One region of the Alkalibaculum bacchi genome, then DNA from elsewhere that is predicted to be linked to it. Evidence: riboswitches for the same ligand, from Rfam matches in the RefSeq annotation. Region 1 holds a riboswitch; each other region holds the start of a gene.
What was found. Region 1 has a riboswitch for thiamine pyrophosphate ahead of thiT (energy-coupled thiamine transporter ThiT). Riboswitches for the same ligand answer to the same signal wherever they lie in the genome.

Region 2: it holds a riboswitch for thiamine pyrophosphate, as region 1 does, so the genes downstream of both, thiW (energy coupling factor transporter S component ThiW) here and thiT (energy-coupled thiamine transporter ThiT) in region 1, are expected to answer to the same signal.
Region 3: it holds a riboswitch for thiamine pyrophosphate, as region 1 does, so the genes downstream of both, thiC (phosphomethylpyrimidine synthase ThiC) here and thiT (energy-coupled thiamine transporter ThiT) in region 1, are expected to answer to the same signal.

Annotation. Positions count from the first base shown of each region.
Region 1 is NZ_QNRX01000010.1:5,418-10,003, reverse strand. It holds gene DES36_RS08440 (DegV family protein) at 1-726, shown strand, start outside; gene DES36_RS08435 (NAD(+)/NADH kinase) at 756-1,745, shown strand; TPP riboswitch at 1,806-1,894, shown strand; gene thiT (energy-coupled thiamine transporter ThiT) at 1,926-2,549, shown strand; gene DES36_RS08425 (ACT domain-containing protein) at 2,832-3,257, opposite strand; gene DES36_RS08420 (phenylacetate--CoA ligase family protein) at 3,262-4,569, opposite strand.
Region 2 is NZ_QNRX01000016.1:13,367-17,952, reverse strand. It holds gene bioB (biotin synthase BioB) at 236-1,186, shown strand; TPP riboswitch at 1,806-1,917, shown strand; gene thiW (energy coupling factor transporter S component ThiW) at 1,992-2,492, shown strand; gene DES36_RS11335 (sodium:solute symporter family transporter) at 2,652-4,088, shown strand.
Region 3 is NZ_QNRX01000007.1:63,703-68,288, forward strand. It holds gene thiM (hydroxyethylthiazole kinase) at 1-638, opposite strand, end outside; gene thiW (energy coupling factor transporter S component ThiW) at 631-1,161, opposite strand; gene thiC (phosphomethylpyrimidine synthase ThiC) at 1,161-2,462, opposite strand; TPP riboswitch at 2,649-2,746, opposite strand; cyclic di-GMP riboswitch class I at 2,887-2,969, shown strand; gene DES36_RS15295 (hypothetical protein) at 3,109-3,231, shown strand; gene adhE (bifunctional acetaldehyde-CoA/alcohol dehydrogenase) at 3,477-4,586, opposite strand, start outside.

The sequences.
Region 1 (4,586 bases):
CGTGAAGAAATATCCCCTAGTCAATTTTATGAAAAGCTTGAATCCTTTGATGGCATTCCCAGCACTTCTCAGGTAACTCCAGCTGAGTTTATAGATATTTTTAAATCTATCATTCATTCTGGAGATGAAGTTATTGGTATTTTCATGTCCTCAAGTATGAGTGGAACGTATAATTCAGCGATGATAGCAAAAAATACTCTAGATAGCGATAAAATTAGCATTATTGATTCAAAAATGGTAACATTAGGAGAGGCTCTGATGGTTCACTATGCTGCTAAGATGGCTAAAGAAGGGAAGAGCAGAAAAGAAATTGTCAATAAAATAAATGATATGATTCCTAAGAACGAGACTCTTATGATTGTAGACACATTAGAGTACTTAAAAAAGGGTGGGAGATTATCATCAAGCCAAGCTCTCTTAGGTAGTATGCTAAACATAAAACCCATATTGACTTTTTCTAACGGAGAACTTGTAGCAAAAGATAAAGTAAGAGGGAAAAAAAAGGCATTAAATTGGGTGCGAAATTATTTGTCTAAAAATAGAGTAAGCCTCAAAGATAAGCCTGTATATATGCTTCATACAGGAGCGACAGAATACTTAGAAGATTTAAAAAAGATATTAGTAGAAGAATATGATGCAAATTATATCGTTGAATCCATTGTAGGTGCTGTAGTTGGAACACATGCAGGACCAGGAGCTATTGCTATGTCTTATGTTGATGAATAGTACGAAAGTGAATATACGGAGATGATATTTTGAAGAGCATTGGTATAATTGCGAATCCAAATTCAGGAAAAGACGTTCGAAGACTATACTCCTATGCTACTACAATCAGTAATCACGAAAAAGTCAACCTTATGGAGAGAATGATTCTAGGCGCTCAAGATTTAGGAGTAGAAAAAATATTTATAATGCCAGACAATAGCGAGATGGGATCCAATGCAAAATCGAGTTTGGAGCTAAATGGAGATTTAAAGGCAGATGTAGAGATACTAGACTTTAGAATAATGGGTACATATGAAGATACAATACAAGCGACAAATGAGTTTATAAAACTAGGAGTCCATTGTATCATTATACTAGGTGGGGATGGGACCAATAGATTAGTTGCAGCAAAAAATTCTAATATACCTATTATTCCCATATCTACTGGAACCAATAATGTTTATCCACGATTTTATGAAGGTACTACAGTAGGAATGGCTGCAGCAATTTTATGCGAATACGGTATGCAAGATGATTATATTATTCACGATAAGATTATTGAAGTCTACAAAAATGGAGAAATTATTGACTACGCCTTAATTGATGTAGCTATTACCAATCAAATATTTGTAGGAAATAGAGCAATAGAAAATATAAAGGATATTTCAGAACTAATTGTTTCTAGATCACATCCTGCTTCAATAGGATTTTCTTCTATTATCGGTGTTCAAGCACTCTCAACTTATTCGGATGATTTTGGATATCGCACTCGACTACATTGTGGTCGCAAAAAGGTATTGGCTCCTTTTACTGCTGGAAAAATGACTACTGTAGAATGTGAAACCCCTTCAAAGATGGAGTTAAATCAAATGTATGTGTCTAAGCCTACTCAAAAGGGTACCATTGCCTTAGATGGTGAAAGAATTCTACCTTTTGAAAGTGGAGAGCTTCTTGGCTTTGTTATTCGAAGAAAGGGTCCTTTAAGGATTGATGTAGAAGCTGCTTTAGAATATGGATTGAAACGCAAATTCTTTGTATAAACAAATTGAACATTGACATATTAGATGAGTAAGTTTATAATAAATAAAAATATATAAATAGTTTTTCGCTAGGGGAGCCTTTTGGCTGAGATTAACCCTTTGGACCTGATCCAGATAATGCTGGCGTAGGGAAGCGGTTTTTAGTCAATACCTCCAAGCGAAAAAATAGGAGGTTTTTTTATGTTACAAAGTTTTTTTGAGTCTATGCAAGGTCAAATTTTTGTAGTAGTACTCATCGTACTTGCTTTTGCACTTATTTTTAAGCTAAGTAAAAAGGGGGATAATAATATAAAGGCCCTTACATATTCTGCAATTGCTGTAGCTGTAGCTTATGTACTCAACCAGATTACTTTATTTCGCATGCCACAAGGAGGTTCTATTACGCCTTTTTCAATGTTGTTTATTGTAATGATTGGATATTACTTTGGTGTGCGACAAGGAATATTAGCTGGAGTTGCATTTGGATTACTAGATCTTTTAATTAATCCTTATGTTATTCATCCAGTTCAAATGCTGATGGACTATCTCTTAGCGTTTGGCTCTTTAGGCATGGGGGCAGTACTTGCAAAACGGGGCATTATACCTACGTATCTCTTAGGTGTTCTTGGAAGACTTGTGTGCAGTGTATTATCAGGTGTCATCTTCTTTGCATCCTATGCACCAGAAGGGCAAGGGGCATTTATGTACTCTACCATCTACAATGGTTCTTATATGGGGGCAGAAGCCTTATTAACGTGTATACTATTAGCGATACCTACGGTGAGAAATGCAATTAATGAGGTGAAGAATAAGGTGGTCAGGTGACAAGGTGGTCAGGTGGTCAGCAAAACCATAAAAGCTGAAAGCGGAATGCTGAAAGCGGAATACTGAAAGCGGAAAAACAACAAAACTCTCGCCTATAGGCGAGAGTAAGATGGGGTGATCTTCGATCACCCCCTTTGTTATACATCTAGAATATTCTACTTTTGACCCTAGCTACTGCCGAGTCATCCTAGAGCGTTAGCGAAGGATCTGTGACCCCAAAGGAATCCCCTAATGCTAGTGACTAGTGACTGGTTGCTGATAGCTAAATTGCCGAAGGCAATTTTATGCGAAGGCTTCTGCTTCTATCAACTTTGCGCAGGAGCTTTGGCGTAATAGCTCTATGGCTTTTTCGCTGTCGGATACTTTTAGGATGATTACTACTTTGTGTTCATGTACCGGTAAACAACAATAAGAGTATTCTATATCAATATCAGACATAGAGAGGCCTTTGATAACAGTGAGCATAGATCCTGGACTATCATTTACTTCAATAGCTAAAACTTTAGTCTGATTTACTACAAAGCCAGCCTCTTTTAGTTTTTCTGCTGCTTGTTCTGGTTTGTTAGGAATCAATCTCAAAATGCCATAGTCTGTAGTCTCGGCGATGGTCAAAGAGCGGAGATTAATATCATTTTTATGAAGAATTTCTAAGGCTTCTGAGAGACGACCTTTCTTATTTTCTAAAAATACAGAAACTTGTTTAATCATTTTATCACTCCCCTTGTAGATTTCGTTTATCAATTACACGTTTTGCTTTTCCTTCACTTCTTGGTATGCTCTTAGGTTCTACTAACCTGATTTTAGCACTTATCTGTAAAACAGAGTGGATTTTTTGTTTTATCTTGCGTTCTAATTCTTCTAGATTGCTAATTCGATCTGAGAATAATTCCTCAGAAAGTTCTATTTGTATCTCTAGATTATCTAAAGTACCTTCTCTAGTGACGATAAGCAAGTAATGTGGTTCTACATTACCAAATTCCATTAAAACACTTTCGATTTGAGATGGGAATACATTTACCCCTCGAATGATGAGCATATCATCACTTCTTCCGGATACTCTTTCCATTCGGACGTGAGTTCTGCCACATTCACATACTTCTTTATGTAAAACAGAAAGGTCTCTCGTCCTATAGCGCAGAACTGGAATGCCTTCCTTTGTCAAAGTAGTAAATACGAGCTCTCCAGGTGCCCCATATGGTAATGGCTCTAAAGTGTTTGGATCAATAATTTCTGGAAGAAAGTGATCTTCCCAAATATGCATGCCGTTTTTGCATTGGCATTCGATGGCTACTCCAGGTCCCATGATTTCCGATAATCCGTAAATATCATGAGCAGAAATATGAAGTCTTTCTTCAATCTTTTTTCTCATATTTTCAGACCAAGGCTCTGCGCCAAATATACCTGATTTTAGTTTGATCTCTCCAGGATCAATGCCATATTGTTCGATGGCTTCTGCTAAATATATGGCGTAAGAAGGAGTACAAGCTAGCAAGGTGCTGTGAAAATCCTTCATAAGCATAATTTGTCTTTCTGTATTACCGCCAGACATAGGTATAACAGATGCACCAAGCTTTTCTGCACCATAATGAATCCCAAGTCCACCTGTGAATAAGCCATACCCATAAGAGACCTGCACTACTGAATTGGAGTCAGCGCCTGCAGCTACAAAAGCACGTGCACATAGTTCAGCCCAATTACTTATATCCTCTCTAGTATATCCTACAACAGTAGGTTTACCAGTAGTACCAGATGAAGCGTGAATTCGAACGATTTCCGATAATGGCGCTGCAAAGAGTCCGTAGGGGTAACTGTCTCTTAAATCTTGCTTTGTAGTAAAAGGTAATTTAGATAAGTCGCTAATCTCTGTAATATCCTCAGGGGCAAGATCTACACTTTGAAATTGGCTACGATAAAAAGGTACATTATGATAAATTCTTCGTAGCATTTTTTGTAGTCGTTCATTTTGAATATACATCAATTCATCACGAGACATGGTTTCAATTCTTTTATTCCAATACATCTTGATCAACTCCAATT
Region 2 (4,586 bases), on a different contig from region 1:
AAAAGCTGACTCTAATCCTGTGACTTGAAAAGTCCCGTCCCTTAAACTCCCATTAAGTAAAAATTATAGCAAAAAATGTAAATAGCAAAAGTGAGCTGGTAAAACGTGATTGTAAACCTATATTTTAAAATTAGTTTACAATCATTTTTTTATAAGCTATAATCATACAAAGGCAATCAATATCTAATATCTTAAACATAAAAAACATAACAACAAGGGAGAAGGTAATATGGAAATACAAGGATTGGTACAGGAAATAATTGAGGGGAGAAGGTTAATACGGGGAGATGATTTAAGTTTCTTTAGGACTATTTCTTTGAAAGACCTTTGCCGAGGGGCGGATAATATTCGGGAAGAATTGTGTGGTAATAGTATTGACCTATGTTCTATTATTAATGGCAAAGGTGGCAGATGCAGTGAAGATTGCAAGTTTTGTTCTCAAAGTTCTCATTTTCATACGGATGCCAAGGAATATAGTTTGCTACATAGGCAAGAGATTCTAGCTGATTGCAAGAAACATGCTGATAAAAAGGTGCACCGTTATTCTATTGTAACAGCCGGTCGTGATTTAAACGAAAAAGAATTAAAAGAAGTTTGTTTGGCTTATAAAATGATGCATGAAGAATGTAAGATTGATTTATGTGCATCCCATGGCATACTTTCTGATCAGGCACTGCTTGCTCTTAAGGAAAATGGTGTTTCTATGTATCACCAAAATATTGAAACTTCAATAAGAAACTTCAATAATATTTGCACTACCCATAGTTATGAGGATAAGATTAGTGTTATAAGGGGAGCTCAGAAGATAGGATTAAGGGTCTGCTCTGGTGGTATTATTGGAATGGGTGAGACATTCCAAGATCGTTTAGATATGGCTATTAGCTTAGCAGAACTTGAAGTACAGTCTATTCCTATTAATGTTTTAATGCCAATTAAAGGCACACCCTTTGAATTGCTTGAACCACTAACAGAAGATGAGATATTAAGAACCATAGCTATATTTCGTTTTATAAATCCAACAGCTAGTATTAGATTAGCAGCTGGGAGAAGCCTGATGAAAGATTCTGGAAAGAGTGCCTTTCGTGCAGGTGCTAATGCCACTATAACAGGAGATTTATTAACAACTTCTGGCCATAATATTAGTGAAGATAAGGAAATGATAGTGCAGATGGGGTTTGATATTTGATTATGGCCCATTATTATATGAAGAAAATGAAATCATCTTAGATGAATCCTTGGAATGTAGAGTGATTTTTTATAACTCAACCCATTTACTACATCACTCTACTGTATAGGGGGACTGTCCCCGTAGGCGATGTTTTTGAAATTTTTAAAGATCGATTCCATACAGACAAGACAGAAAGGGAAAGACTTCTACAGGAACAGAAAAAACTCTATGATAAAAATGATGAACTTTCAAATAAGAAAAGAATAGAATTTGAAAATTATAAGTTTAGCAAGATTTCAAGAGAGTATTTTATAGAGATAAAAGACCAATTACAGGAGTCTACTGAAGAGAATAATAAGCGTATAGAAGCTTTTGATAAGGAACTTAAAGAAAGTGGAAATATAGAAAGCCTTACTGAAAATGTGATATGCAAATATATTAAAACAATATACACTTCTGGTAATTGTACAAATCCAGCACATAAATGATACAAATGGAATTATGATTGAAACTCATATGGGATTTTATTTTGCAAATATGGAAAAGCTTTAAGGAAATTGTAAGTTATTAATATTTATCATTGAAGTTTGAAGTTTAGGCTCAATATGTTATCATGCAATTATAAAATATAATAATAATTAATCACTGGGAGAGCTGAATAGGTCAGCTGAGAAAAAGACCCTTTAATGTCTTTGATCCCTTAACCTGATCTAGATAATACTAGCGTAGGGAAGTGTATTATATTGAGGTATAATTTTCAATATAAAAAAAGCACAGACTCTACACTCAGGTCTGTGCTTTTTTATTTAAAGGAGGATGAATCTTGGAACTAAAAAAACTTACAGCAGTGTCTTTACTTACAGCAGTAGGGGTAGTGAGCTCCCATATTATTTACCTACCTATAGGGATGGCCAAGGCTTTTCCAGTACAACATGGGATAAATCTCTTAACTGCGGTATTTTTTGGACCTGCCTATGGTGTTGGAGTAGCCTTTGCAATTTCTTTATTAAGAAATCTATTGGGTACCGGCTCATTACTAGCCTTTCCTGGAAGTATGATAGGGGTACTTCTTGCAGGTCTATTGTTTAAAAAGGGAAAAAGTCTCATTTATGCAGCCCTAGGAGAAATCTTTGGCACTGGTATACTTGGTGCACTGGTGTCCTACCCTGTTGCAAAATATCTAATGGGTAAGGAAATGGCACTATTTTTCTATGTAGGTCCCTTTATTCTCAGTTCAGTTGTTGGTGTTATTACGGGATGGATTATCTTTAAGGCACTTATGAAAATTGATTTTATTAGAGCAAACATGGAATACAGGAAATAACTAAAAAATATGATATACCTCTAATAATTAATGATCGACTGGATATTCCTTGGCTGTAGTTTCGGCAATTTTAGGGGAAAAAGATATAAAGAAGGCAACAGAAGAGCTATTAAATATTTTTAGATAGGAAACTATAATATAAAATTTTGGAGGCCAAAGATGATTTCGACTTTTACAGTAATGTTTTTATTGAGTATTACAGTCATTAGCTTTACAATTATTGGTATAGTCTATAGTAGTGGTAGGTTAGGAAGTACAGATGATTTTTTAACAGCCAGAGGAAGTACGGGAAGAGGGATATTATCTGCTACCTTTCTAGCATCCTTTTTAGGGGTCTTTATTTTATTTACGCCCCCAGAAGCTGGATCAATAGGAGGAATTACAACCATTATTGGCTATGGAATTGGTGTAGCAAGTTTGTATATAGCCTTCCTTGTTATAGGACCTAAAATCAAGTCCTATCTCCCAGAGGGAAGTACCTTAAATGATTTTGCTCAAAAAAGATATGGGGCAAAAATGCATCTTTTAACAGTCTTATTATCACTATTTTATATGTTTGTTCATCTGGTAGCTGAACTCACTGCCATAGGTTTAGTAGCCTACCAGCTATCAGGAGTCCCCCTGTTTTATACAGCAATGTTAATAGGTCTAGGGACCCTGATCTATACGGCCTATGGTGGACTTAGAGCATCTATGTTCACTGATATGATCCAAATGGTTCTAATAGGGGTCCTACTAATAGTAGTAGTGTGGGGTGTTGGATATTATGGTGGAGGATATGGAGAAATAATAAGACAAACTAGATTAAATGCACCTGACTTGCTGAATTTTAAAAATATTGGGGGAATTGAATATGGTTTAACTCTTTGTATAGCAGTATTTGCCTCAAACTTATTTCATCAGGGATATTGGCAGAGGGTTTATGCTGGAAAAGATAATGCAACCTTAAGAAAGTCTTTAATCACATGCATATTGCTTGTTTTACCTATAATGTTTGTATCAGGGTTTTTAGGAATAGTTTCCACAGGTATGGAAGTCTCTGAAAGTCCATCAGTTGCACTATTTTCCTTAGTTTATGAACTGTTTCCCAATGGCTTAATATTAGGTGTTTTTATATTGGCCCTAGTGTTAGTAATGAGTACAGTAGATACACTTTTAAATGCGACGGTAGCTACAATTACAATTGACAGCCAGAAGTTATTTAAAAACATTAAAATGGAGTCTCCCTTAAAATTTGCAAGGATCATTACAGTGCTACTAATGATACCAGCAGTCTTAATTGCATCAAAGGGTTTTAGTGTTCTTTATCTATTCTTCGTAGCAGATTTAATATGTGTAGGAGTATTCTTCCCCCTCTTCTATGGGCTCTTTAACCCTAAACTAACAGAAGAAGTTGCCTTACTGGCAGCAGTACTGGGAGTGGTTTCAGGTATTCCCTTCTTTATTGCAGATAAACTATTAATAGCATTTTCATTACCAGTTCTTGTTTCAGTCTTTATATGTGTAATAGGCAATATTGCTAATAATAAAAGATTGACCGGTATTATGTCAAATAATATTAAGCAATCTAGTAATATGTCAAGAAGAGATTTTTAAATAAATCAAACATAACTTTTAAAAAAGAGTAATTTTAATAGAACCTATGGTTTTCAATAAAAATAGGTTTAGGAGAGAAAAATATTTTATTGGATGTCTCTAACTTTATCCTTGGAGTAGATCTGATTTTTAGTCAGCAATCCAAAAATCAGACGTACTAATTCAAGGGACGTGGAATTTTGGGTCAAGTTTTTAAGTCACTAAGTGGATTTTAAATGGCTCAGTAGGGACAAGTTTGGTTAATATCAGTAAATCAATCTTCAACATAGAGACACTAGTGACGAGACTGAGTGTTTCTAAATTTATGAGAACTCTATGATTTTAACAAAATCACTTTCATCAATTGCTCCTTAATAAAATTACTAATGGGGATTTCACTTCCCAGTTAGTAATATAAATAGATCTACCCTTTAAGAAAACAATAGCTCCTTTCTGGTGAAAATCAAAATAGTGATTTAAACTAGGGAGGGGCTATTGTTTTCCAATCTTAAAATTTAT
Region 3 (4,586 bases), on a different contig from region 1:
TTTGCTGTTATAAAGGCTGCAATTAGAGCAGAAAGCTGACAACCTGTTCCTGTAATACTCCTCATCATAGGATGACCATTATAGATGCAGTATGCTTTTTCATTGTAAGCCACTAGATCAATGGCGCCAGTAATAGCTATGATTGAGCCGGTTTTCCTTGAAAAGTCTTTTGCAAAGGATATGGCTTGCTCTAGGCTGTCTTTCGTTATGCTGTCGGATAAGTCAGCATCCACCCCTCTAGTAGTGCCTTGGCCTAAAGCTAAAGTTTTAATTTCTGAAGCATTACCACGAATGACAGTAAACTCAATGTGTTCTATAAGTTCCATAGCTGTTTTTGTTCGAAGGGCTGATGCCCCAGCACCTACTGGATCTAATACAATAGGATGACTAAGCTGGTTTGCCCTCTTTCCTGCTGCAAGCATAGCAGGAATGGTCCGCTGGTTTAGTGTTCCGATATTAATATTTAATCCACCGCAAATCCTTGTAATATCCTCTACCTCATCAATATCATCTGCCATGATAGGCGAACCACCACAAGCAATAAGGATATTTGCACAATCATTAACCGTTACATAGTTTGTAATATTGTGAACCAAAGGAGAAGTTCTTTTTACATTTTCAAGAATTTCTCTAAGCATTATGAATCCCCCCCTCCTCTTGAGTCATTGTCTTGTGTAGTCCTGTTTTCTTTAAAGAACTTAAGAGAATTGCAGAAAAAAAGGCACCACCTACTGTTGAGATCAGAAACGGTACAATATAAGCATAAAAAGCAATATCTCCAGCACTTTTACCCATTAAAAGTATGGCAACAGGGTAAGCACTCAATCCTCCAAGTATAGACGTACCAAAGGCTTCAGCAATCAAAGTTAAGGATATGTTTTTTGTTTTGTAGTATACAATTCCGCACAGCAAAGCGCCAAACATACTTCCTGGAAAAGCCATAAGGCTACCGAGTCCAAGAAGATTCCGAAGGAAACTTGCTACAAAAGCTACGCCTACACCATACCAAGGTCCTAATATTACAGCACAGATAATATTTACCATATGCTGAATAGGAGCACATTTACTTCCAAATACGGGAAAAGAGAATAAGCTACCAACAATGGCAATGGTACATAAAATTCCAGCAATAGACAATTTTTTTATTTCATTATTTTTCATTATAAAAACTCAACCTTTTCACCTTTTAAAACCTTATTCGTTGTTCTCATAGCGCACATTTTTCCGCACATAGAACAACTTTCATCGTCAGAAGGAGGCGTGCTTTCGAAATACTCTCTTGCCTTTTTACCATCTATAGCAAGGGAAAACATCTCTTCCCAATCAATTCGTCGCCTTGCATCGCTCATTTTATTATCCCACTCACGTGCATTTGGTATTCCCTTTGCAATATCAGCTGCATGAGCAGCAATTTTTGATGCAATAATTCCTTCTTTCACATCTCCTAAATCTGGTAAGCGCAAATGCTCTGCAGGTGTTACATAACACAAGAAATCCGCTCCATGAGATGCCGCAATTGCACTACCAATAGCTGATGTAATATGATCATATCCAGGTGCTATATCTGTAACGATTGGTCCTAAAACATAAAATGGCGCCCCATAACAAAGCCTTTTTTGAAGAGCCATATTTGCTGCAATTTCATTCATTGCCATATGACCTGGTCCTTCTACCATAACTTGAACATCTCTCTCCCAAGCTCGCTTTGTTAAGCTTCCTAGTTCGATTAATTCACTAATTTGTCCAGCATCTGTACTATCGTTAATGCTTCCTGGTCTTAATGCATCTCCTAAACTAATGGTTACATCGTACTGTCTAAGGATCACTAAAATGTCATCGTAATATTCGTAAAAAGGATTTTCATTACCTGTCATTTCCATCCAAGCAAAAATCAAAGAACCACCACGAGAGACGATATTGGTCAATCTGTTTGTGCGCTTAAAACTTTCAACTGCCTTTTTATTGATACCTGCATGTATTGTCATAAAATCTACACCCTGCTTTGCATGAGCTTCAATGACCTTTAGAAAATCTGTAGCAGATATTTTTGCGAGATCTTTTTCAAGATAGCCTATGGCGTCATACATAGGTACAGTACCAATCATCGCCTTGGAATAAGAGATGAGTTGTTGTCGAAAAGTATTGGTTTTGCCGTAATTACTTAAATCCATAATCGCTTCTGCACCTAAATCTATGGCCATTTTTACCTTTTGCATCTCTTGTGTGTGATCAATACAATCTCCAGATACCCCTAAATTTACATTAATTTTAGTTCTTAGTCCTTCTCCAATTCCTTCTGGGCTTAAAGATTTGTGATTTGAGTTCGCTGGTATTGCTATCCTACCATATGCCACTAAGTCTCTAAGCTTCTCCTCTGAGAATTGTTCTTTTTTTGCGACTACCTTCATTTCTTCTGTAATAATACCTTTTTTAGCTGCTTCCATTTGAGTTTTGTAAGACATCTTGATTCTCCTTAACTTTATTTAAATGCAGTTAGGATACCTCATAAGAAAACATCGATTTTGTTGTGTATGACAATTGACGTTTTTACTCGCTCTGCAACCTCGACAGTCACTTCGTCGCGACCTTGTTACACGAAAAAAGGTGCTTCCCAGAGGGCAAGCACCAAATATGTACACAAACAACACATATCAATGTATATTGCTTCCCTACGACGGTATTAACCGACAGGTTCAAAGGGTCAGGCTAAAAGCCTTCTCAACATTAAGTCCCCCTGCAAATATACCTTATAATAACTCTTCTAGATAAAATTGTCAACCCCAACGTAATTTTTGTCTTTTCTACATTATACTATCAATTCTATAAATAGAAAATTGTTGAATTTATTCAATATTTGTGATAATCTATATTAAATAAATAACTTTTCAACGTTAATGGCAAACCCTTCGAAAGATGGGGACGCAAAGCCAAGGGCCTTTCACTTGTGTGAATGGCAGCCGGTTACCAAAAGAGGAGTATTGAAATGTAATCATACCCCTAATTTTGTTGGGGGTATTTTTTATTTTTGCGATAGCAAAATAAATTATATTAAAAAATACCATCAACTATACTCCTAAAGAAAAACTATTACTAAAGGAGAAATGTATAATGGAAAGAAAATGGGAATTTGTAATACTACTTAAAACAATTTTTAATTTGATTACTAAAGGTACTTTATTTCCAGAAGGTACATTATTTGAGATTGATGAGTTATTCCAAAACGAAGAGTAAAAGTAATTCTAACAAAAATCGGGATCATATTAAAATATAATCCCGATTCTTCTAAAAAGTAATGATACCTGTCAGAAAGCTATCTACTTTATCACCATATTGCGTATTATAGTCTATCCATATTTCACAGTGCCCACCATCTTCTACGGTCTAAATATACTTACTATTTTTCTTTTTTCATATTTTTTTACCCTCATACGCTTAAAAGACGCTAGGTATTTAACCTAGCGTCTTTTAGATATGTTTTATTTAAATGATTGAATATATAATTCTTTAAGTTCGCTGATGAGTGGGTATCTTGGGTTTGCACCTGTACATTGATCATCAAATGCTTGTTCAGCCATTGCATCAACTTTAGCCATGAATTCTTTTTCGTCTACTCCGAATTCTTTAATAGACTTAGGAATATTGATAGTTGCTTTTAATTCTTCTATTTTTGCTACTAAACCATCAAATTTTTCTTGATCGGTCTTGCCTGATATTCCTACATATGCAGCAACTTCAGCATAGCGTTTTAATGCTTGAGGATACTTGTATTGAGAGAAAGTAGCCATTTTTGGAGCTTCTGTAGCATTGTATTTCATAACATTTGTCATCAATAATGCATTTGCAATACCATGTGGTACATGGAAGTTTGCTCCTAGTTTATGTGCTAAAGAGTGGTTAATACCTAGGAATGCATTAGAGAAGGCAAGAGCTGCAAGAGTAGATGCATTAGACATTTTTTCACGAGCTTCTACATCTTCTGCGCCATATTTGTATGCTCTTGGTAAATATTCAAAAACTAGTTTTGCTGCTGTTAAAGCAAATCCATTTGTGTAGTCAGTAGCAAATGTTGAAACATAAGCTTCTATTGCATGAGTTAATACGTCAATACCAGAAGCTGCTGTTAAGCCTTTTGGTTGGTTCATCATATTGTCAGCATCACTTATTGCGATTGTTGGTAATATATTATAATCAGCTAGTGAGTATTTAATTTGTGTTTGTTCATCAGTAATAATAGCAAATGGAGTTACTTCAGAACCAGTACCTGATGTTGTTGCGATACAAATCAGGATAGCTTTTTCGCCCATCTTAGGGAATGTGTATACTCTCTTTCTAATATCCATAAATCTCATTGCTAAATCAGTAAATTCAGCTTCTGGATGTTCGTACATAATCCACATAATCTTAGCAGCATCCATAGCAGAACCTCCACCGATTGCAATAATACAATCTGGTTCAAAAGCTCTCATAGCTGCAACACCTTTGTTTGCAGTCGCTAAAGTTGGATCTGGAGCTACATCGTAGAATGTAGTATGAGTAATGCCATAGTCATCTAATTGATCTGTAACTGCTTTAGTGGCGCCACTCTT